3 regions of the Streptomyces sp. NPDC058955 genome follow, and region 2 is predicted to be linked to each of the others. Evidence: riboswitches for the same ligand, from Rfam matches in the RefSeq annotation. Region 2 holds a riboswitch; each other region holds the start of a gene.

Region 1 (7,622 bases), on a different contig from region 2:
GATAGGTGCCGGAGTCCCGGGCGGTGACCTCGATCCAGGTGCCGTGCGGATGGCCGCAGCGGCGCTCGCAGCCGGAGTAGTGCACGGGCAGCGGGCCGCCGGGCGCGCGGGCCGCGTCGGCCCGCACGTCGGCGAGGGACTTGGCGCAGCCGGGCAGGCCGGTGCAGGCGGTGACGCCGGTGCCGGGGGCGGCCGGGTCGCTGATCAGGCCGGCCGTCTCCAGGGCGGGGAGCCGGGTCCCGTCGGTGCCGACGGCGACCACCCCGCGCCACGGCGTGAGCCGGAGCTCGGCGGCGCCGTCGGCGAGCGCCCGCAGCCGGCCGGCGGTGAGCCGGCCGAGCGGGGCGAGGACGTGCAGGGCGTGCTCGCCGAGCGGTCCGGGCGCGGGCGGTGGCGTCCCCGGGGAGGAGAACGGGGGTACGGGCTCCGCGGTGATCGCCGCCCGGGCGAGGGCGCCGGCCCAGTCCGGGAGGTGCCCGGGCGGGAGTTCGCGTGGGCGCCAGGCGCCGGTGGCGGCGGCCGCGGCGGCGTCGAGGAAGGCGAGGGCGCAGGCGAGGGCGGCGGGGACGGCGTCGGCGGCGGGCAGCCGGAAGGTCCCGGAGCCGGTCTCCAGGAGGGCGGCGCCGTCCGGGGCTGCGATCAAGGTCACATCGCCGCCGAGTCCGGCGACGTCGCCGCGGCCGTCGTCGAGGACGAAGAGGAAACGGCCGGAGAGGGCCGCCGCGCGGGGTTCGGCGCACAGCGCCGCGTCCAGGGCGCGGGCCCACAACTGCACGTCGGCGTGGCCGAGTCCGTCGAGTCCCGCGGCGGGGGAGGCGACGATGTTCCGGACCCGTTCGTGGGTGGGGGAGGGCAGCAGGCCGGCGTCGCCGAGGAGCGCGGCGAGTGCGGCGCCGCAGCCGTCGCGCAGCCCGCGCAGCTCGGCGTTGCCGCGCGAGGTGACGGAGAGGCTGCCGTCGCCCAGGGTCTCGGCGGCGTCGGCCAGGACGAGTGCCTGATGGCACGTCAGTCTCCCGGCGGGGAGCCGGAGTCGGGCGAGGAATCCGTCGGCGGCGGCGTGCAGCCGGAGCGCCCCCGGGCACGCGTCGCCACGGTCCCGTATGCGAGGTTCGCCCGGTTCGGGCGGGCTGGGCGGGGTCGGCGGCATGGCGGCGAGCATACCCACGGGGAACCGGGCGGCCACCGAGTGTGATCCGGCCGACTCCCCGGCCCCCTCCGGCCCGCCGACGCCAGGATCTACTATGCAGATCGGCATGGGGTCCCAGGACCCCGGGGAGGAAGCCCGGTGAGAATCCGGCGCGGTCCCGCCACTGTGAGCCCGAGCCGGCGACGGCACGGGTGAGTCAGGAACTCCCCGCCGACCACGACCACCCGGGGCGCGGAAACCCCGAGGAAGGGCCTGAGCCTCGCCATGCTCCTGCTGCTGTCGCACTCCGACACCGACCTGCTCAGCGCCCGCGCGGCCGGGGGGCCGGTGGAGTACCGCTTCGCCAACCCCTCCCGGCTCCCGCTGGCCGACCTCCCCGCTCTGCTCGACGGCGTCGAGCTGGTCGTGGTCCGCCTGCTCGGCGGCGTCCGCTCCTGGCAGGAGGGCCTCGACGCGGTCCTCGCCGCCGGAAAGCCGGTCGTCGTCCTCAGCGGCGAACAGGCCCCCGACGCCCAGCTGATGGCCGCCTCCACCGTGCCCGTCGGCGTCGCCACCGAGGCGCACGCCTACCTCGCCCACGGCGGCCCCGCCAACCTGGAGCAGCTGGCCCGCTTCCTCGCCGACACCGTCCTCCTCACCGGCCACGGCTTCGAGGCCCCGGCGCCCGCCCCCACCTGGGGCCCGCTGGAGCGCACGGCCCGCGTCACCGAGGGCCCGACGGTCGCCGTGCTCTACTACCGCGCCCACCACATGAGCGGCAACACCGCCTTCGTCGGCGCCCTCTGCGACGCCATCGAGGACGCCGGGGCCCGCGCGCTGCCGCTGTACGTGGCCTCCCTGCGGGCCCCCGAGGAGGAACTCCTCGCCGTGCTGCGCGGCGCCGACGCCATCGTCACCACCGTCCTCGCCGCGGGCGGCACCAAGCCGGCCGCCGCGCAGGCCGGCGGGGACGAGGAGGCGTGGGACGCGGGCGCGCTCGCCGCGCTCGACGTGCCGGTGCTCCAGGCCCTGTGCCTGACGAGCTCGCGCTCCGCCTGGGACGAGAACGACGAGGGCCTGTCGCCGCTGGACGCGGCCAGCCAGGTCGCCGTCCCGGAGTTCGACGGCCGGCTCATCACCGTCCCGTTCTCCTTCAAGGAGATCGACGAGGACGGCCTGCCCGCCTACGTCGCCGACGCCGAGCGCGCCGCCCGGGTGGCCGGCATCGCCGTCCGGCACGCCCGCCTCCGGCACATCCCGAACGCCGAGAAGAAGCTGGCGCTGGTCCTCTCCGCGTACCCGACCAAGCACTCCCGGATCGGCAACGCCGTCGGCCTCGACACCCCCGCCTCCGCCGTCGCCCTGCTGCGCCGGCTGATCGCCGAGGGCTACGACTTCGGCCCGGCCGAGGAGCTGCCCGGCCTGGTCTCCGGCGACGGCGACGAGCTGATCTACGCCCTGATCGAGGCCGGCGGCCACGACCAGGACTGGCTCACCGAGGAGCAGCTGGCGAAGAACCCGGTCCGCATCCCGGCCGCCGACTACAAGCGCTGGTACGCCGAGCTGCCGGCCGAGCTGCGCGAGCGGGTCGAGGAGCACTGGGGCCCGGCGCCCGGCGAGATGTTCCTCGACCGGTCCCGGAACCCGGAGGGCGACATCGTCCTCGCGGCGCTCCGGCGCGGGAACCTGCTCGTCCTCATCCAGCCGCCGCGCGGCTTCGGCGAGAACCCGATCGCGATCTACCACGACCCCGACCTGCCGCCGTCGCACCACTACCTGGCCGCCTACCGCTGGATCGCGGCGCGCGCGGAGGACGGCGGCTTCGGCGCCGACGCCATGGTCCACCTGGGCAAGCACGGCAACCTGGAGTGGCTGCCCGGCAAGAACGCCGGCCTGTCCGCCGCCTGCGGCCCCGACGCGGCCCTCGGCGACCTGCCGCTCGTCTACCCGTTCCTCGTCAACGACCCCGGCGAGGGCACCCAGGCCAAGCGCCGCGTCCACGCCACGCTCGTCGACCACCTGGTGCCGCCGATGGCCCGCGCCGACTCGTACGGCGACATCGCGCGCCTGGAGCAGCTGCTCGACGAGTACGCGCAGATCTCCTCCATGGACCCGGCGAAGCTGCCCGCGATCCGCGCCCAGATCTGGACCCTGATCCAGGCCGCCAAGCTCGACCACGACCTCGGCATGGCGGAGCGGCCCGACGACGACGGCTTCGACGACTTCCTGCTGCACGTCGACGGCTGGCTGTGCGAGGTCAAGGACGCCCAGATCCGCGACGGCCTGCACGTCCTGGGCGGCGCGCCGGAGGGCGAGGCCCGGGTCAACCTGGTCCTCTCCATCCTCCGCGCCCGCCAGATCTGGGGCGGCACACAGGCGCTGCCCGGGCTGCGCGAGGCGCTCGGCCTGGACGAGTCCGCCGCGACCCGCACCACCGCCGACGAGGCGGAGGCGAAGGCCCGCGAGCTGGTCGAGGCGATGGAGGCGGCCGGCTGGTCGGTGGACGCGGTCGCCGAGGTCGCCGCCGCGTACGGCCGGGAGGTCCGGGACGTCCTGCGCTTCGCCTGCGAGCAGGTCGTGCCGCGCCTCGCCGCCACCACCGACGAACTCGGCCACGCCGTGCACGCGCTGAACGGCGGCTTCGTGCCGGCCGGCCCGTCCGGCTCGCCGCTGCGCGGCCTGGTCAACGTGCTGCCGACCGGCCGGAACTTCTACTCCGTCGACCCGAAGGCCGTGCCGTCCCGGCTCGCCTGGGAGACCGGCCAGGCGCTCGCCGACTCGCTGCTGACCCGCTACCGCGAGGACAACGGCGAGTGGCCCACCTCCGTCGGTCTCTCCCTGTGGGGCACCAGCGCGATGCGCACCGCCGGCGACGACGTCGCCGAGGCGCTGGCGCTGCTCGGCGTCCGGCCGCTGTGGGACGAGGCGTCCCGCCGCGTCAACGGCCTGGAGCCGATCCCGCTCGCCGAGCTCGGCCGCCCGCGCGTCGACGTCACGCTGCGCATCTCGGGCTTCTTCCGGGACGCGTTCCCGCACGTCATCGGCCTCCTCGACGACGCCGTCCGGCTGGTCGCCGGGCTCGACGAGCCCGCGTCGGAGAACTACGTCCGGGCCCACACCCAGGCCGACCTCGCCGAGCACGGCGACGAGCGCCGCGCCACCACCCGCATCTTCGGCTCCCGGCCCGGCACCTACGGCGCCGGCATCCTCCAGCTGATCGACTCGCGGGACTGGCGCACCGACGCCGACCTGGCCGAGGTGTACACGGTGTGGGGCGGGTACGCGTACGGGCGCGGGCTCGAAGGCCGCCCGGCGCGCGCCGAGATGGAGACCGCGTACAAGCGGATCGCGGTGGCGGCGAAGAACACCGACACCCGCGAGCACGACATCGCCGACTCGGACGACTACTTCCAGTACCACGGCGGCATGGTGGCGACCGTCCGCGCGCTGCGGGGCACCGCCCCCGAGGCGTACATCGGCGACTCGACCCGCCCGGAGACCGTCCGCACCCGGACCCTGGTGGAGGAGACCTCCCGGGTCTTCCGGGCCCGGGTGGTCAACCCGCGCTGGATCGAGGCGATGCGCCGCCACGGCTACAAGGGCGCCTTCGAGCTGGCCGCGACCGTCGACTACCTCTTCGGCTACGACGCCACCACCGGGGTCGTCGCCGACTGGATGTACGACAAGCTCACCCAGGAGTACGTCCTCGACGAGACGAACCAGGCCTTCCTCAAGGAGGCCAACCCCTGGGCCCTGCACGGCATCGCGGAGCGCCTCCTGGAGGCCGAGTCGCGCGGCATGTGGGAGAAGCCGGACCCGGAGACCCTGGCCGCGCTGCGCCAGGTGTTCCTGGAGACGGAGGGCGACCTGGAGGGATCCGAGGACGACTAGCGGGCCGTCGTCAGGGCCGCCGGCTCCAGGACGAGGCGCCGGCCCCGGAAGCCGGAGCGCAGCCGCCGGTCGTGGCTGACGATCACCAGCGTGCCCCGGTAGGTGGCGAGCGCGGCCTCGATCTCCTCCACGAGGGCGGGGGCCAGGTGGTTGGTCGGCTCGTCCAGGAGGAGCAGGTCGGCCGGGGCGGTCACCAGCCGGGCCAGTTCCAGCTTGCGGCGCTGGCCCGTCGACAGCAGTCGGACCGGGGTCGTCAGATCCCGGGCCGTGAAGAGCCCGAGGGCGAGCAGTTCGTCCTCGCGGCCCTCTCCGAATGCCTCGCCCACCGTACGGGGGTCGTGGGGTGAGGCAGTGTCCTGGCGGAGCAGTCCGACCCGGGCGGGGCCCGGGGACCGGCCCCCCGCCCGGGGGCCCCCCCCCCCCCCCCCCCGGTCGGGGGGGGGTGGGGGGTGGCTTTGCGCGGGGGTCGAAGCCCCCCGGGGGGGGCCCGGGCCCCCGCCCCCGCGTCCGGGGCGACCTCGCCCGCCAGGACCTGGAGGAGGGTGGTCTTGCCCGCGCCGTTCGGGCCGGTGACGAGCAGCCGCTCGCCCGGTTCGAGGCGCAGGGCGTCGAGCCGGAGGCGGCCGTCGACGCGGACGCCGGTCAGCTCGACGGCGGCTCCGTCACCGTCGAGCGCCGCCCGGAAGCGCAGCGGTTCGGGCGGCGGCGGGACCGGGTGGTCGGTGAGCCGGGCCAGCCGCTCGCGGGCGGCGCGGATCCTGCTCATCGCGCCGTGCGCCCGCGACCGGGCCCGGAAGGCGCCGGCGCCGCTGAAGGCGGCGGGGGCCTTGCGCGGGATGGCGGTGAAGCGGTCGATGGCGCTGTCCGCGAGGGCGCGGTGGCGGGCCAGCTCGGCCTTCCACTCCTCGTGCTCGCGTGCCCTGCGGGCCCGTTCGGCGGCGCGTCCGGCGAGGTAGCCGGCGTAGCCGTCGCCGTAGCGGCGCAGGGTGTGCCGGTCCTCGTCGACCTCCACGATCGCGGTGGCGACCCGGTCGAGGAAGGCACGGTCGTGGGAGACGGCCACGACCGTGCCCCGGTGGGCGCGGAGCCGTTCCTCCAGCCAGGCCACGGCCTCGTCGTCGAGGTCGTTGGTCGGCTCGTCGAGCAGCAGCAGTTCGGGGTCGGCGGCGAGGACGCCGGCCAGGGCGAGCCGGGCCCGCTGCCCGCCGGAGAGCGTGGCCAGCGGCCGGTCCCGGTCGGGCGGGGCGGTCTCGCCGAGCCGGCGCAGCACGGTCGCCACCCGCCGGTCGGCCCCGGCCCCGCCGCGCGCTTCGTAGGCGGCGAGCAGTCCGGCGTACCGGTCGAGTCCGGCGGGGGTGAGGGCGCCCTCCGCGGCCCGGATCTCCCGCTCCAGCTCCCTGATCTCCGCGAGCGCGTGGTCGACGGCGTCGCCGACGGTCGCGGTCGCGGGGAGGTCGGGGGTCTGGGCGAGATGGCCGAGGCCGCCGGGGGTCTCGACGGCCACGGTGCCGTTGTCGGCGGTTTCGAGGCCGGTGAGGAGCCGGAGCAGGGTGGACTTCCCGGAGCCGTTGTCCCCGACGACGCCGAGGCGTTCGCCGGGGCGGACGGTGAGGGAGGCCCGGTCGAGGACGGTCCGGTGGTGGACGTACCGGTCGTCGTAGCGCTTGGTGACCTCGGTGAGTGACGCACGGAACAAGGGCGGTCTCCTGCCGTCGGGGACACGGGACGAGTGACGAGACGGTTCGTCTCGACTCGTCGACCGTACGGCGTGGGGGGACCCTTTGGCAAGACGATTCGTCTCGTCTCGTCTCGTCTCGCTTCCTTCCGTTCCGTCGGGCGGGGATCAGGCGCTGGCTATGCGCAGCACCAGGGCGACCGCCGGGAGCACGGTCAGGACGACGACCGGCGCCAGCGTGTAGTCCTTCGCGCGCACGTGGGTGATGAGGGCGCCGATGAAGTAGAGGACCAGGCCGATCGCGGCGGCCTCGCCGAGCGCCGGGACCACCAGGCCGGCGAGCAGGCCGAGCGCGCCCGCCACCTTCGCCGTGCCCAGCCAGGGCAGCCAGGTCTCCGGCACCCCCAGCTTCGTCATGTTCCCCGCCACGGCCGGGTTGCGGGTGAAGGTCATGACGGCGGAGCCGGTCATGGCGAGGGCGAGCAGGCCGGCGACGACGGCATAGGCGATGAACATGGGGGTGCTCCAACGATCCGGGGACGGAAACCATTGAAGCGTAACAACGATTTCTCTCGCTCCACAATGTACTTGTTGTTACGGTGGACGACATGGCAGCCCTCCCGACCGACCGGCTCGGTTTCCTCCTCTCCTTCCGCGGAGAGCTCACCGGCGCGCGCATCCGCTCCGCCCTGGGCGCCGAGGGGCTGCATCCGCGCAACGCGATGACCCTGATGCAGCTCGCCCCCGCGCCCATGAGCCAGCGCGACCTGGCCGCCGCGATGGAGATCGACCCCAGTCAACTGGTGGCGATCCTCAACGAGTTGGAGGCGGAGGGGCTGGCCGAGCGACGCCGCGACCCGTCCGACCGGCGCCGCCACATCGTCGAGATCACCCCGGCCGGGGCGGCCGTCCTCGACCGCATCGACCACG
Region 2 (7,622 bases):
CGGCGCGCGCCGGGGGCGGAAGGGCGCGGAACGGGCGCGTGTCACCCGGTGCGGCGGGCCGGTCGGTCCTCCGGCCCCAGTTCCGCCAGCGCGGCCGTCAGCCACTCCACCCAGAACCGCTCCAGGTCGATGCCGCCGCGCAGCACGAGATGGCGCAGCCGGTCGGGTTCGGTGCCGCGCCGCTCGGCCGGGAAGTCCCGCTCCTCGATGAGGTGGTACTCGTCGAGCTGGGCCCGGTGCAGGGCGAGATGGCGCTCCAGCTCGGCGCGCAGCCCGGCCGAGCCGACCACGGCCGCGGCCCGCATCCGCAGCAGCAGCGCGGACCGCAGCGGCTTCGGGTCCTCGGCCGCGCCGACCCACTCCCGCAGGAACTCCCGTCCGGCGGGCAGCACTTCGTACTCCTTGCGCTGCCCGCGCACCGGCACCGGGGAGGGCAGGGCGCGGATCTGCCCCGCCTCCTCCAGGCGCCCCAGCTCCCGGTAGATCTGCTGGTGCGTGGCGGACCAGAAGTAGCCGATCGACCGGTCGAAGCGGCGCGTCAGTTCGAGGCCGGAGGACGGCTTCTCGAGCAGCGCGGTGAGGATCGCGTGCGGGAGGGACATGCTCGCATCCTAGGTTCGGTCGGCCACCGTGATCACAGGGTGGCGGCCAGCCGGGTGCCCTGGTCGATCGCCCGCTTGGCGTCCAGTTCGGCGGCGACGTCCGCGCCGCCGATCAGGTGCGGCGCCCGGCCGGCGGCGACCAGCTCCTCGTACAGATCCCGCTTCGGCTCCTGCCCGGAGCAGAGGACGACGGTGTCCACCGGCAGCAGCTGCCGCTCGCCGTCGACGGTGAGGTGCAGGCCCTCGTCGTCGATCCGGTCGTAGCTCACGCCCGCCACCATGGTGACGCCCCGGTGCTTGAGCTCGGTGCGGTGGATCCACCCGGTCGTCTTGCCGAGGCCCGCGCCGACCTTGGTGGTCTTGCGCTGCAGCAGGTGCACCTGGCGGGGCGGGGCGTTCCGCTCGGGCTCGCGCAGCCCGCCGCGGTTCTCGTAGGAGGTGTCGACGCCCCACTGGCGGAAGTACGTCTCGGGGTCCTGGCTCGCGCCCTCGCCGCCGTCGGTCAGGAACTCGGCGACGTCGAAGCCGATGCCGCCGGCGCCGATGATCGCGACCCGCTCGCCGACCGGCGCGCCGTCGCGGAGCACGTCGAGGTAGCTGACGACGCTCGGGTGGTCCTGGCCCTCGATGCCGGGGCTGCGCGGGGTGACGCCGGTGGCGACGACGACCTCGTCGTAGCCGTCGAGGTCGGCGGCGGTGACGTGGGTGCCGAGGCGGACGTCGATGCCGTGCTCGGCGAGCTGGACGCGGAAGTAGCGCAGGGTCTCGTCGAACTCCTCCTTGCCCGGGACCCGCTTGGCGACGTTCAGCTGGCCGCCGATCTCGGCGGCGGCGTCGAAGAGGGTGACGGAGTGGCCGCGTTCGGCGGCCGACACGGCGCAGGAGAGGCCGGCCGGTCCGGCGCCGACGACGGCGATCCGCTTGGCGAGCCGGGTGGGGGAGAGGACCAGCTCGGTCTCGTGGCAGGCGCGCGGGTTGACCAGGCAGGAGGTGATCTTGAGGCTGAAGGTGTGGTCGAGGCACGCCTGGTTGCAGCCGATGCAGGTGTTGATGGTCTCGGCGCGGCCGGCGGACGCCTTGTTCACGAAGGCGGGGTCGGCGAGGAAGGGCCGGGCGAGCGAGACGAGGTCGGCGCGCCCGTCGGCGAGGATCTCCTCGGCCACCTCGGGGGTGTTGATGCGGTTCGAGGTGACGAGCGGAATGCTCACCGCGCCCATCAGCTTCTTCGTCACCCAGGTGTAGGCGCCGCGCGGCACGGAGGTGGCGATGGTGGGGATGCGGGCCTCGTGCCAGCCGATGCCGGTGTTGATGATGGTCGTGCCGGCGGCCTCGATCTCCTTGGCCAGCCGGACGACCTCCTCCAGGGTGGAGCCGCCGGGGACGAGGTCCAGCATGGAGAGCCGGTAGACGACGATGAAGTCGGTGCCGACGCGCTCGCGGATCCGGCGGACGATCTCCAGCGGGAAGCGGACCCGGTTCTCGTAGGAGCCGCCCCAGCGGTCGGTGCGGTGGTTGGTGGCGGCGGCGATGAACTCGTTGATGAGGTAGCCCTCGGAGCCCATCACCTCGACGCCGTCGTAGCCGGCCTCCTTGGCGAGCTCGGCGCACCGGGCGTAGTCCTCGACGGTCCGCTCGACCTCGGCGTCGGTCAGCTCGTTCGGCACGAAGGGGCTGATCGGCGCCTGGATCGCGCTGGGCGCGACGAGGGCGGGGTGGTAGGCGTACCGCCCGAAGTGCAGGATCTGCATCGCGATCCTGCCCCCCTCGGCGTGCACGGCGTCGGTGATCAGCCGGTGCTCGGCGACCTCCTCGGCGGTGGTCAGCTTGGCGCCGCCGTCCCACGGCCGGCCGGCCTCGTTGGGGGCGATGCCGCCGGTGACGATGAGGCCGACGCCGCCGCGGGCCCGCTCCGCGTAGAAGGCGGCCATCCGCTCGAAGCCGTGCTCGGTCTCCTCCAGGCCGACGTGCATCGAGCCCATGATCACCCGGTTGGGCAGGGTGGTGAAGCCGAGGTCGAGCGGGCTGAGCAGATGCGGGTACGGGGTCGTGGCGGTCACGGGGCGCCTCCTCGCGCAGGGATCGTCGGATCCTGTTGTACGGGGCGCACCCCTGCTTGTGCAACTAGTTGCAGAAGGTTCGGGGTGTGATGGTTACTACTCGGTAGAGACAACCTCGCCGCGTGCCTAAGGTGGGGCCTCATGGGACGGACGCTCACGCACGAGGGCAGCGCCTTCGTGAACTTCCGGCACTTCGACTTCGTCGAGCCGCATACGCACGGGTACCGCTGGCTCGACGTGAAGCGGTTCCGCCTCCCCGCCGCGGACGCCACCGACCGGGACCTCCTCGCCGCCCTCATCGCGCACGAGCAGTTCCGTGACGACTACGCGGGCGGCGGGGTGGACCCCGACGGCACCCGCCACGGCGCGTACTGGATCCGGCACGTCACCCCCGACGCGTACGAGCCGATCGGCCGGCAGCGGGCCACCCGCCTCCTGGAGACCTGGGCCGATCGGTACGGCACCCTCCCCGGCCCGCTCGCCGAGGCCCTGCGCCGCGAGGCGTACGACGCGCTGGCGGAGGCGGACGCAGTCCACCACCTGAACGGCCTCGGCGAGGACGAGCACCACGACTGGGCGAGCGTCCACGGCGAGTTCCACGAACTCGTCGTCGTCGACCGCCGGGCCGGGCGGCTCACCCTCCTCGTCGCGGCCGACGACTGAACCGCCCGGCCCGCCCGGTCACCTCACCCGCTCACCCCACCCGGTCCAGCAGCAGGTCCAGGTCCTCCGCCGTCCGCGGCGCCGGTACGCCCTCCGGCAGCAACCCCTGCGCCCGCAGCAGCCGACCCACCGAGACCGCCCAGGGGCGCCGCAGCCGGGCCGCGTCGAGCAGCGCGTCGTCGGCCAGCAGCTCGGCGGCCGGGCCGGTGCGCAGCCCGGCGGGGGAGAGGACGGCGGCCTCGTCCGCCCACCGCAACGCCAGATCGACGTCGTGCGTGGCCATGACCACCGTCGTGCCCGCCGCCCGCAGCCGCTCCAGGGTCTCCAGGAGCCGCTCCTGCCCGTGCGGGTCGAGCCCCGCCGTCGGCTCGTCCATGATCAGGACCCGGGGGCGCATCGCGACCGCGCCGGCGATCGCCGCCCGCTTCCGCTGCCCGTAGGACAGCAGATGCGTCGGCCGGTCCGCGAGCGCCGTGATGTCCAGCGCCTCCAGCGCCTCCGCGACCCGGAGCCGTACCTCCTCCTCCGGCAGCCCCAGGTTCATCGGCCCGAACGACACGTCCTGCGCCACCGAGGCGGCGAACAGCTGGTCGTCCGGGTCCTGCACCACCAGCTGCACCGAGGTCCGCAGCCGGGTCAGCCCCTTCCGGTCGTACGCCACCTCCTGGCCGTCCAGCAGCAGCGTCCCGTCCCCGGGGCGCAGTCCGCCGCTCAGCAGCCGCAGCAGCGTCGTCTTCCCGCCGCCGTTGCGCCCGAGCAGCGCGACCGCCCGCCCCTCGTGCACGGGGAAGGAGACCTCCGTGAGGACGGCCGGCCCGTCCTCGTACGCGAAACCCGCGCGCACCAACTCCACGACCGGGGTGGGGGTCGTCATGGCAGGAACCTTTCCAGTACGAGGGTGAGGGCGACGAGCCCCGCCAGGAGGCCGCCCGTCGCCGCGAGGAACGGGCGGGAGATCGGCGCCCCGGGCAGCAGGACCCGCAGCGTGCCGTCGTAACCCCGCCCGGCGAGCCCGGTCTGCAGCCGCTGCGCCCGGTCGAAGGCCCGCACGAACGAGGTCGCGCCGAGCCCGGCCAGCGACCGCCACACGGCCGCCCGGGTCGTCGCCCCGAGCCGCGCCGCCTGCGCCTGCCGCACCTTCGCCTGCGCGTCCAGGAGCAGGAACACGATCCGGTACATCACCAGGGCCACGTCCACCACCGGCGCCGGCACCCCGGCCCGCACCAGGCGCGGCAGCACGTCCGACACCGGCGTGGTGAAGGCGAACAGCAGCACCCCCAGCGAGGCCGACGCCGTCCGCAGCAGCAGCTCCCCGGCGTGCACCGGCCCGTCCGGGGCCCAGGCCGCGACGCCCCCGGGACCACCCACCGCGAACAGCAGCGGCACGGCGCCCGTGACGCAGAAGCCCAGCGGGATCCGGAAGGCCCGCCACAGCTGCCGCCCCGGCACCCCGGCCGGACCGAGCAGCACGGCGAGGGTGGCCGTCGCGACCAGGAGCGCCCCCGGCCACGGCGGCAGACACACCGCGCACAGGGTCAGACCGAAACCGAGGGCGGCCTTCTCCGCCGGATGGCGGCGGCGCCAGCGACTGCTGTGCGCCGCCGCGTCGATGGGCAGCATCGGCGGCTACGCGTCCGTGTCCGGGTCCGGCGCGGACGGCGCACCCTCCGCACGGGCCGCGGCCCGCTCCTCGCCCTGCCGCCGGCCGCGCCGCAGCCCGAAGTAGTAGGCGAGCACACCGGCGCCCAGGGCCGCCTGCAGCGAGAACAGCGCCGACTCGATCTCGCCGGACGGCGGCTCGTACAGCGGACTGAACCACGGCTCGTAGTCCGGCTCGATCTCCGTGATCGCCGTCTCGGCCTCCCCGTCGGCTCCGGTGAACGGCTCCTCCTTGTGGTCGCCGAGACCGAGCGCCAGCGGCAGCACGGCCAGCGCCGCCACCACCAGGAGCAGCAGACCGTTGATCTTCGCGTTCCTGCTCATCACGCCGCCGCCTCCTCGCGCCGCTTCGACTCCGGCCGGGCGAGCACGCCGAGCCGCAGCAGATCACCCTTGCTGGACTGCGTGAGCAGCCGCATCACCAGGACGGTCAGCAGCCCCTCGCTCACGGCGAGCGGAAGCTGCGTCACCGCGAAGATCCCGCCGAACTTGGCGAGCGACCCCGCCACCCCGCTGCCCGGGTCGGGGAAGGCGAGGGCCAGCTGGACGCTGGTCACGCAGTACGTCGACAGGTCGGCGACGAACGCGCCGAAGAACACGCCCACCATCAGCGGCGCTCCGAACCGCCGGAACAGCAGGTACGTCCCGTACCCCGCCCAGGGCCCGACGATCGCCATCGAGAAGGCGTTCGCCCCCAGCGTGGTCAGCCCGCCGTGGGCGAGGAGCAGCGCCTGGAAGAGCAGGGTGATGGTGCCGAGCACCGCCATGATCGGCGGCCGGAACAGGATGGCGCCGAGCCCCGTGCCGGTCGGATGGGAGCAACTCCCGGTCACCGACGGCAGTTTGAGAGCGGACAGGACGAAGGTGAAGGCGCCCGAGGCGCCGAGCAGCAGGGTGGACTCGGGGTTGGCGCGCACCTCGCGGGTGAGCGCGCGGACGCCGTGGACGACGAACGGAGCCGATGCGACGCCCCAGGCGGCCGCGTGGACGGGGGGCAGATACCCCTCGGCGATATGCATGATCGGGAGACCCTCTCCAGCACCTCGTGGATGGACAACGCGCCCTGGCCGGTCTCCTGGCTGACGGTAGTGACGTCCGACTCCGCCTTCCCACCCCACGACGGTCTCCCGCGGTGGCGCAGTGGCTTCCCCTGAGGGATGGAGCCGGACCTCCCGATCACAGTGGCGAGGGCCGCACCGGTACTGCACCGGTTTCCCGAACACCAAGGCCCTGCGACATTAGTGTGTTGACCTGCTTCATCACAATGCGGGGTCGGTCACGTGCGCTGCGGAGTCCCGGGCCGGTCCTATTGCCGGACCCCGTTGTCGGACCCCCGCACTAGCGTGGACGTGTCCAAGTGCGTTGCTGCTGCTCGGACGACAGGGGCGCCCCCGGCGGCGTGGAACCCAGCCGGAGGCGCCCCGACGGGCGGCCGTCAGACCTTGCGGTAGGCGTACGCCTCCGAGGCCGCGGCCGTCACCGCGTCGAGGTCGCCGCCCGCGCTCGCCGTCACCAGCGCGGCCACCGCGCCCTCCACGAACGGGGCGTCCACGAGCCGCGTCCCCTCCGGGAGTTCGTCGCCCTCCGCGAGGAGGGCCTTCACGGTGAGGACCGCACTGCCGAGGTCGACCAGGACGGCCACCCCGGCCCCCGCGTCGACGTCCTTCGCCGCCGCGGCGATCAGCTCGGCGCTCGTGCCGAGCCCTCCGTCCGGGCCGCCGCCCGCCGCCGCGACCGGCGCCTGGTCCCCGCCGCCGGCCAGCCCCCGGGCCAGCTCCGCCACCGCCGCCGCGACGGCCGCGCTGTGCGAGACCAGCACGATCCCGACCCTGTCCCCGCTCATCCGGCCGTCACCTCCGCGAGCGCCGCGAACAGCAGCGCCGAGGAGGTCGCCCCCGGATCCTGGTGCCCGACCGACCGCTCGCCGAGGTAGCTGGCCCGGCCCTTGCGGGCCCGCAGCGGGACGGTCGCCAGCGCGCCCTCCTCGGCGGCGCGCGCCGCCGCCGCGAACGACTCGCGCAGGGCCGCCACGGCCGGAGTCAGCGCGTCCAGCATCGTCTTGTCGCCCGGCACGGCCCCGCCGAGCTGCCCGACCGCGGCGACTCCGGCCGCCAGCGCGTCGGCGAGCCCGTCCCGGGTGACCTCCCCGGCGTCGCCGAGCGCCTTGCCCGCGCGCCGCAGCAGCGTCCCGTACAGCGGACCGGAGGCGCCGCCCACCGTGGAGATCAGCTCCCGCCCGGCGGTCACCAGGACCGCGCCCGGCGTCGCGGGCGGCTCCTTCGCCAGCGTCCCGGCCACCGCGGCGAAACCACGCTTCAGGTTGGCCCCGTGGTCCGCGTCGCCGATCGCCGCGTCCAGCTCGGTGAGCCGCCCGGCCTCCCGCTCCACCGAGGCGGCGACCGCCGCCATCCACCGCACCGCCACCTCGGCCCCGTACGTCTCGCTCATCGCCCGCTCACCGGCCCCAGCGCAGCGCGGCGGTCGCCACCGGCGCGTCCCAGAGCCGCAGCAGCTCCTCGTCCGCCGCGCACACCGTCACCGAGCAGCCGGCCATGTCGAGGGAGGTCACGTAGTTCCCGACCAGCGTCCGCGCCACCGGCACCCGCCGCGCGTCCAGGACCCGCCGCACCTCGGCGTTGAA
Region 3 (7,622 bases), on a different contig from region 2:
CGGCGGTGTCGTCGGCGCCCGCCCTGGCGGCACCGAGGACCCCTTCTTCCGGCAGCCGCTGTGGCTCCAGACGCGCTGTGCGGGACGCGTCCTCTGGGCCTACGACGAGGAGCACGTCGACGCCCTCGCCGCGTACGTCGGCGCACACCACCGCGTGCGGCACGCCTCCCCGACGCTGTCGATGTTCGCCCGGCTGCCCGCCTGGACGAAGTCCGCCGGGAACCGGCGCGACGTGCTGGCCGGTCTGGCGACCCTGCGGTCCCTCGCCGCGCTCTCGGCTCCCGCCGACCGCTCCGACGCCGCCCACCCGCGCGGCGACCGCTCCCGGCACACCGGCAGCCTCGGCTTCTTCGGCGGCGGTCAGCGACCGGCACCGGCCCGCCCAGGTCGGATCGTCATCTAGGATTCATGGCGGCCGTGGGGCCGCGACCCGTCGCTCGGAGCGGCGGCCGCGGTACGGCCCGGCCCACCGGTCGACGAGAACGGTCCGGTCCGCGAGGTACGGGAGGCCGGCTCCCCGTCCACGAACAGAAGAACCCCAGGGAGAAGTGAGGTATGCCGGTGATCTGCGTCGGTGGCATGATCGGGATCGGCAAGACCAGCGTGGCCGAACTGCTGGCCAAGGAGCTGGGCACCGAGGTCTTCTACGAGAGCGTGGACGACAATCCGATCCTCCCGCTGTTCTACTCGGCGAGCCCCGAGGAGATCCAGGCCAAGCGCTACCCCTTCCTCCTCCAGCTGTACTTCCTGCAGACGCGGTTCGCCGCGATCAAGGAGGCGTACAAGCAGGACGACAGCGTGCTCGACCGGTCCATCTACGAGGACTGGTACTTCGCCAAGGTCAACCACGACCTGGGGCGGATCAGCTCGCTCGAGATGCAGGTGTACGAGGGGCTGCTCGACGAGATGATGCGCGAGATCGAGGGCCTGCCCTACCGCAAGGCACCCGACCTCATGGTCTACCTCAAGGCCGACTTCGAGACGGTGCTGCACCGCATCGGGCTGCGGGGGCGCGACTTCGAGCAGGACGAGAGCCTGGTCGAGTACTACCGGACGCTGTGGTCGGGCTACGACGAGTGGGTGCACCGGCACTACTCGGCCAGCGACGTCCTCGTCGTCGACATGAACAACACCGACGTGGTGAACAACCCGGACGACGCGGCCCGCGTGGCCCAGGAGGTCAAGAACGCCCTGGCGGAGGTCGCGGGTCGGCGGTGAGTCCACGCCCGCCGGGCCCTCGACGGGCGGCCGGGCGGGTCCAAGATCGCTCTGTGGTAGCTTGCCCAGGCCAGTCGTACCTCCGCACGTGCCGACGCGGTACGTGCGCGGGTCAGGGAATCCGGTGGGAATCCGGAGCTGACGCGCAGCGGTGAGGGTGACGGGCGGGACATCGGCCACTGGGCCCCCGAGGGGCCTGGGAAGGCGTTCCGTCCGGCTGACCCCGAGTCCGAAGACCTGCTGGCACCCGGGGGGCGCCGGTCGTCGTCCGGGGAGCACCGTACGACAGGCTCCGCGCATGAGCCGTGACGCAGAGGACTCCTCACCGTGCCCTTCGCACCTTCCGTCCGTTCCGCCGTGCTGCTCGTCGCCGGTGGTCTCCTCGTGGCCGGCTGCGCCGGCGGCGGTCCGGCCTCGCCGGACGCTCCGGCCGGCGGGAAGGGGGCGGACTCCGGCAACCGGCCCGTCGGCCTCGACAACTGCGGGCAGCGGGTCGAGGTCGCCCGGGCTCCCCGCCGTGCGGTCGCCCTCGACCAGGGTTCGGCCGAGATCCTGCTCTCGCTCGGCCTCGCCGACCGGATGGTGGGCACCGCCACCTGGACGGACCCCGTCCTCAAGGGCCTGGAGAAGGCGAACGCCACGGTTCCCCGGCTCGCCGAGCGGTACCCGTCCTTCGAGAAGGTGCTCGACACCGAGCCGGACTTCGTCAGCGCCTCCTTCCTCTACACGCTGGGCAAGGGCGGCGTGGCGCCGCGGGAGCGGTTCACGCAGCTGGGCGTGCCCACCTATCTCTCCCCCGCCGACTGCGTCGGCAAGGACAACAGCGGCGACGGCGACGGCGTCCGGACCGCCCCGCTGACCATGGACACCGTGTACGGCGAGGTCCGCGACCTCGCGAGGATCTTCGGCGTCCCCGAGCGCGGCGAGAAGCTCGTCGGAGAGCTCCGCGCCCGGGTGGCGAAGGCCAAGGCCGGCGCCGACTTCGGCGACGCGTCCGTCCTCTACTGGTTCTCCGACTCCCAGGGCCCGTACATGGCCGGGTGCTGCGGCGCGCCGGGGATCGTCAGCCGGGAACTCGGCGTGAAGAACGTCTTCGACGACACCAAGGAGGAGTGGCCCCAGATCAACTGGGAGACGGTCGTCGACCGCGATCCCGACGTGCTGGTGATCGCCGATCTGACCCGCAAGGCCCAGTCGGCCGAGAGCGCCGCGAAGAAGATCGAGTTCCTGGAGTCCCATCCCGTCACGCGGAACATGACGGCGGTGCGGAAGAAGCGGTACGTGATCCTCAGCGGCCAGGCCATGAACCCCACGATCCGCACCGTCGAGGGCATCGAGCAGGTGGCCGCCGCGCTGCGGACGTACGGGCTCGCCAAGTGACGCCGCCGGCGGCGAAGACCGTCCGCGCCGAGGAACGGGACGAGGCCGCCCCCGCTCCGCCGCTCCTCCGCCCGTCCCGCGCGCTCCCGCCGGTCGCCGGCGCGGTGGGGGTCCTCCTCCTGTGCGCGTCCGTGGCGCTCGCCCTCACCGTCGGTCCGGCCGACATCCGCGTCGCCGACGCCTGGTCCGTGGTCGCCTCCCACCTGGGCGGCAGCCCGTCGGGCCTGAGCCCGATCCGGGACGGCATCGTCTGGGACCTGCGGCTGCCCCGTACGCTCCTCGCCGCCGTGTGCGGTGCCGGGCTCGCGGTCTGCGGGGCGGTGATGCAGTCGCTGCTGCGCAATCCGCTCGCCGACCCGTTCGTGCTCGGTGTCTCGTCGGGCGCCTCGACCGGGGCGGTCGCCGTCGTCGTCCTCGGCGTGGGCGGCGGTGCGGTGTCCGTCGCCGGCGGCGCCTTCCTCGGCGCGCTCTGTTCCTTCGGCCTGGTCCTGCTGCTGAGCCACACCCTGGGCGGTTCGACGGACCGCGTCGTCCTGGCGGGGGTGGCGGCGATGCAGCTCTTCTCCGCGCTGACCTCGTTCGTGGTGATGACCGCCGCGGACGCCGAGACCACCCGCGGCGTCCTCTTCTGGCTGCTCGGCTCGCTCAGCGGCGCCGACTGGGCCGACGCCGGGGTGTGCGCGGCCGTGCTCGCCGTCGCGCTGCTGGTCTGCGGCGGCCACGCCCGTACGCTGGACGCCTTCGCGTTCGGCGAGGACGCGGCGGCGACGCTCGGCGTGCCGGTGGCCCGGACCCGGCTGGTCCTCCTCTCGGTCACCGCCCTGCTGACCGCCGTCCTGGTCGCCGCGGCCGGTGCGATCGGCTTCGTCGGCCTGGTCCTGCCGCACGCGGTCCGGGCGCTCGCCGGCCCCGGTCACGCCCGGCTGCTGCCCCTGACAGCGCTGGCCGGCGCGGTCTTCCTGGTGTGGGCCGACACCCTGGCCCGTACCGTCCTCGATCCCCAGGAAGTCCCGGTCGGGGTGGTGACGTCGCTGGTCGGCGTCCCCGCGTTCGTCCTCGTCCTGTACCGCACCCGGAGCACCCGATGACGGACACGCGCCCGCGCACCGACGGCGGCCCGGGGCTCCGCGCCGCGCACGTCTCCCGCACCGCCGGTGGCGCGCTGATCCTGGACGGCGTGAGCCTCGCACCGGGCCCGGGCACGCTCACCGGGCTGCTGGGCCCGAACGGCTCGGGGAAGTCCACGCTGCTCCGCGTCCTGGCGGGCGTCCTGACCCCGGACGTCGGAGTCGTCACCCTCGACGGCGACCCCCTGCGTGCCGTCCCGCGCCGCACGCTCGCCCGGCGGGTCGCCGTCGTCGAGCAGCACGCCGACACCCAGGTCGACCTCACCGTCGCCGACGCGGTACGCCTCGGGCGCGTCCCGCACCGCCGCGCGTGGTCCCCGGCGACGGCCGCCGACGAGGAGGCCGTACGCTCCGCGCTCGCCCGCACCGGTCTGACCGACCGGGCGCACCGCACCTGGCGCACCCTCTCCGGCGGCGAGCGCCAGCGCGTCCAGCTCGCCCGCGCCCTCGCCCAGGAACCGCGCGAACTGCTCCTCGACGAGCCGACGAACCACCTCGACGTCCAGCACCAGCTCGACCTGATGGCCCTGGTCGCGGACCTGCGCCTGACGTGCGTCATGGCCCTGCACGACCTCAACCTCGCGGCGATGTACTGCGACCACGTGGTCGTCCTGCGCGAGGGCCGCATCGCGGCGGCGGGCCCGGTGGCCGACGTCCTCACCGAACGCCTGATCGCGGACGTCTACGGCGTCCGGGCCGAGGTGACCCACCCCGCGCAGGACGGCCGCCCCCACATCCGCTTCCTCGGCACGTCGCCCCGGAGTGACGAGAACCCCTGACCGACGCGGCCGCCGGGACGCCTGGCACCGGCTCGGCCTCCGGCTGCCGGACGGGCTGCTGGAGCTCAAGCGGCCCGGTGGCGGACCGGTGGAACGCGTTCTCGACGGAGACGGAGACGTCGTGGAGCGATGACCACGTCCCGCTCGACAGCGTCCTCGGCATCGGCCCGTCCGACGACTGGCTGTCCCTGCTGGGCACGCGCGATCTGGTCGAGGAGTGGGGCCTGCCGTCGCCCCTCGTCCCGCTCTCCGGTGACGGCCACCACTGGATCGCCCTCGGCTACCGGACCTGCGGCGAGTCCGGCGAACCGTCCGTCACATGGTTCGACGTGGAGGAGGACATCGAACTCCCGCTCGCCAAGGGCTTCCGGACATTCGTCGAGCGGCTGCGTCCGCCGCGGGTCAGACGTGTGTGGCCGCGTTCCTCTGCTCGCGTACGGCGATGCGGGCGAGTTTCGTCAGCATCATGCCGTTGCGGATGGAGACCAGGTAGTCGACGGGCAGGCCGTGCATGCGGGTGCCGGGGCCTCTCAGGGTGTGCCACTCCAGGAGGAAGAGGGTGTTCTCGCCCCAGGGGATCAGGTTCATGGCGATGCGGGCGGCGCCGAAGGGATCGGCCTTCGCCTCCAGCTCCAGGCGGCGTTCGGGCTCGCTGATGCGGACGACGCAGGTGTCGTCCAGGGTCACCGGGCCGACGCCGACCCGGACGCGGAGGCGGGCGCCGACGTCGGGCCAGTGCGGGTCGGCGGCGAGGATCTGCTGCGTGCCCGAGACCCACTCGCCGTAGCGGTGGCCGTCGGAGAGCAGGCCCCACACGCGGGAAGGCGGGCTCAGGATCAAGCGGCGGTTCCGGGACACTGCGACTGCCTTCCTTCGTCCGGGCTGGGAGCGCGCGGCGTGGGGCGCCTCGGCCGACGCTATCCGCTGGGTGCCGTCCCGGCGCGGACGACGGGCCGTGTGTCGCCGGGCGCGCGGTGCGGCGCGCACCGGGTCGGCGACTCCCGGATATGCGGCATATGCGATGCCGGCCGGGTCCTTGTCGGCGGCGGGCGGGGCCACGACGATGTGCGCCTGGAAGCCGTACGTCCTCGATGGGGAGGCCGAGTTGAGCGAGGCGACGACGCGGAGGAGCGGGCCGCGCGAGCCGGAGCCGGGATCGGGAGCGCGGGAGGCGGTGCGGGCACTGGTCGCGGAGTCGTGGCGGCGGTCCGAGCGGGCCCGGGTGAGCCGGGACGGGGCGGCGCCGACGGAGCTGGAGGAAGCGGAGGTGGCGGCGTACCGGGAGGGGCATCCGCTGGCCGCGGCGATGCCGGTGATCCGGGAGCTGCTCGGCGCGGACGCCCGGGACGGCGGGCATCTGCTCGCGGTGTGCGACGCGGGCGCGCGGCTGCTGTGGGTGGAGGGGGATCCGGCGACGCTGCGGCAGGCGCGGCGGATGAACTTCGTGGCCGGTGCGGGGTGGGCCGAGGCAGCGGCGGGGACGAACGCGCCGGGGACGGCGCTCGCCGTCGGCAGGCCGGTGCAGGTGGTGTCGGCGGAGCACTTCCGGCCGCCGGTGAAGGACTGGACGTGTGTGGCGGCGCCGGTGCACGACCCGCGCAGCGGGCGGCTGCTGGGGGCGATCGATCTCACGGGCGGCGCGCCGCTCGCGCACCCGCACAGTCTCGGTCTGGTACGGGCGGTGGCGCGGGCGGCGGAGGCCCAGTTGGCGCTGCTGGCCCCTCCCCCGCCGTCCGGGCGGCTCCGGCTGACCGCGCTGGGCCGGGACGAGGCGCTGCTGACGGTGGACGGGCGGCGGCTGTCGCTGAGCCGGCGGCACAGCGAGATCCTGGTGGTGCTCGCGCACCGCCCGGAGGGCGTGACGGGCGGGGAGCTGCTGACGCTGCTCTACGAGGACGAGTCGGTCACGCCGGTGACGCTGCGGGCGGAGCTGTCGCGGCTGCGGTCCGTGCTCGGTCCGGAGCTGCTGTGCTCGCGTCCGTACCGGCTCGCCGTGCCGGTGGACGCGGACTTCGCGGCGGTGGACCGGCGCCTCGCCTCGGGGGCCGTGGCGGCGGCCGCCGGGGAGTACGCGGGCCCGCTGCTGCCGGGGTCGACCGCGCCCGGGGTCGTACGGCTGCGGGAACGGCTGGCGGACCGGCTGCGGGCGGCGCTGGTGGCGCGGGCGGATCCGCGGCTGCTCGCGGACTGGGCGTACAGCGCGTGGGGCGAGGAGGACGTGGAGGTGTGGCGGGCGCTGTGCGCGGCGGTGCCGGCGGCGCAACTGGCACCCGTGCGCGCCCGGCTCGACGCGCTGGAGGCGGAACTGTGCGCCGGTGCAACGGGGTTGCAACGTCCGCTTCCGCACACTCGGCGGTGAGAGCGCGCCGGCCGGGACGCCGGGCGCCCGCCCTGTCCGGCCGCCCGTGCGCGCCCCGCTCCCGGGGCCCGGCGGTCCGGCTCCGTCCGACCCGCAGGAGGTCTGCCCATGACCCGCTACGCCGCACCCGGTACCGAGGGCGCGCTCATGGCGTACCAGCCCCGCTACGACCACTGGATCGGCGGCGCGTACGTCGCCCCGGCCGGCGGCCGGTACTTCGAGAACCCGAGTCCCGTCGACGGCAAGCCGTTCACCGAGATCGCGCGGGGGTCGGCCGAGGACGTCGAGCGCGCCCTGGACGCGGCGCACGCGGCCGCCCCGGCGTGGGGGCGGACGGCGCCGGCCGAGCGGGCGGGGGTGCTGCTGCGGATCGCCGACCGGATGGAGGCGAACCTGGAGGCGCTCGCGGTCGCGGAGACCTGGGACAACGGCAAGCCGGTCCGGGAGACCCTGGCCGCCGACATCCCGCTCGCCATCGACCACTTCCGCTACTTCGCGGGGGCGCTGCGGGCGCAGGAGGGCGCGCTCAGCGAGATCGACGAGGACACGGTGGCGTACCACTTCCACGAGCCGCTGGGCGTGGTGGCGCAGATCATCCCGTGGAACTTCCCGATCCTGATGGCGGTGTGGAAGCTGGCGCCGGCGCTGGCGGCGGGCAACGCGGTCGTGCTGAAGCCGGCGGAGCAGACGCCGGCGTCGGTGCACTACTGGCTGAGCCTGGTCGCGGACCTGCTGCCGCCGGGCGTGCTGAACGTCGTC

Evidence for each region. Region 2 has a riboswitch for cobalamin ahead of ACFW1I_RS13530 (energy-coupling factor ABC transporter permease). Riboswitches for the same ligand answer to the same signal wherever they lie in the genome.
Region 1: linked by a shared signal. The riboswitch ahead of cobN (cobaltochelatase subunit CobN) and the one ahead of ACFW1I_RS13530 (energy-coupling factor ABC transporter permease) in region 2 are both predicted to bind cobalamin.
Region 3: linked by a shared signal. The riboswitch ahead of ACFW1I_RS00180 (ABC transporter substrate-binding protein) and the one ahead of ACFW1I_RS13530 (energy-coupling factor ABC transporter permease) in region 2 are both predicted to bind cobalamin.

Annotation. Positions count from the first base shown of each region.
Region 1 covers NZ_JBHYKM010000007.1:114,083-121,704, reverse strand. The annotation lists gene ACFW1I_RS05580 (cobalamin biosynthesis protein CobG) at 1-1,159, opposite strand, end outside; cobalamin riboswitch at 1,239-1,373, shown strand; gene cobN (cobaltochelatase subunit CobN) at 1,412-5,017, shown strand; partial or broken gene ACFW1I_RS05570 (ABC-F family ATP-binding cassette domain-containing protein) at 5,014-6,713, opposite strand; gene ACFW1I_RS05565 (DoxX family protein) at 6,861-7,208, opposite strand; gene ACFW1I_RS05560 (MarR family winged helix-turn-helix transcriptional regulator) at 7,301-7,622, shown strand, end outside.
Region 2 covers NZ_JBHYKM010000027.1:8,489-16,110, forward strand. The annotation lists gene ACFW1I_RS13500 (PadR family transcriptional regulator) at 42-602, opposite strand; gene ACFW1I_RS13505 (FAD-dependent oxidoreductase) at 635-2,659, opposite strand; gene ACFW1I_RS13510 (hypothetical protein) at 2,801-3,322, shown strand; gene ACFW1I_RS13515 (ATP-binding cassette domain-containing protein) at 3,354-4,196, opposite strand; gene cbiQ (cobalt ECF transporter T component CbiQ) at 4,193-4,942, opposite strand; gene ACFW1I_RS13525 (energy-coupling factor ABC transporter substrate-binding protein) at 4,949-5,305, opposite strand; gene ACFW1I_RS13530 (energy-coupling factor ABC transporter permease) at 5,305-6,000, opposite strand; cobalamin riboswitch at 6,029-6,251, opposite strand; gene ACFW1I_RS13535 (PTS-dependent dihydroxyacetone kinase phosphotransferase subunit DhaM) at 6,417-6,824, opposite strand; gene dhaL (dihydroxyacetone kinase subunit DhaL) at 6,821-7,429, opposite strand; gene dhaK (dihydroxyacetone kinase subunit DhaK) at 7,437-7,622, opposite strand, start outside.
Region 3 covers NZ_JBHYKM010000001.1:34,663-42,284, forward strand. The annotation lists gene ACFW1I_RS00170 (hypothetical protein) at 1-403, shown strand, start outside; gene ACFW1I_RS00175 (deoxynucleoside kinase) at 556-1,218, shown strand; cobalamin riboswitch at 1,333-1,457, shown strand; gene ACFW1I_RS00180 (ABC transporter substrate-binding protein) at 1,546-2,598, shown strand; gene ACFW1I_RS00185 (FecCD family ABC transporter permease) at 2,703-3,686, shown strand; gene ACFW1I_RS00190 (ABC transporter ATP-binding protein) at 3,683-4,504, shown strand; gene ACFW1I_RS00195 (SRPBCC family protein) at 4,907-5,362, opposite strand; gene ACFW1I_RS00200 (GAF domain-containing protein) at 5,568-6,863, shown strand; gene ACFW1I_RS00205 (aldehyde dehydrogenase family protein) at 6,972-7,622, shown strand, end outside.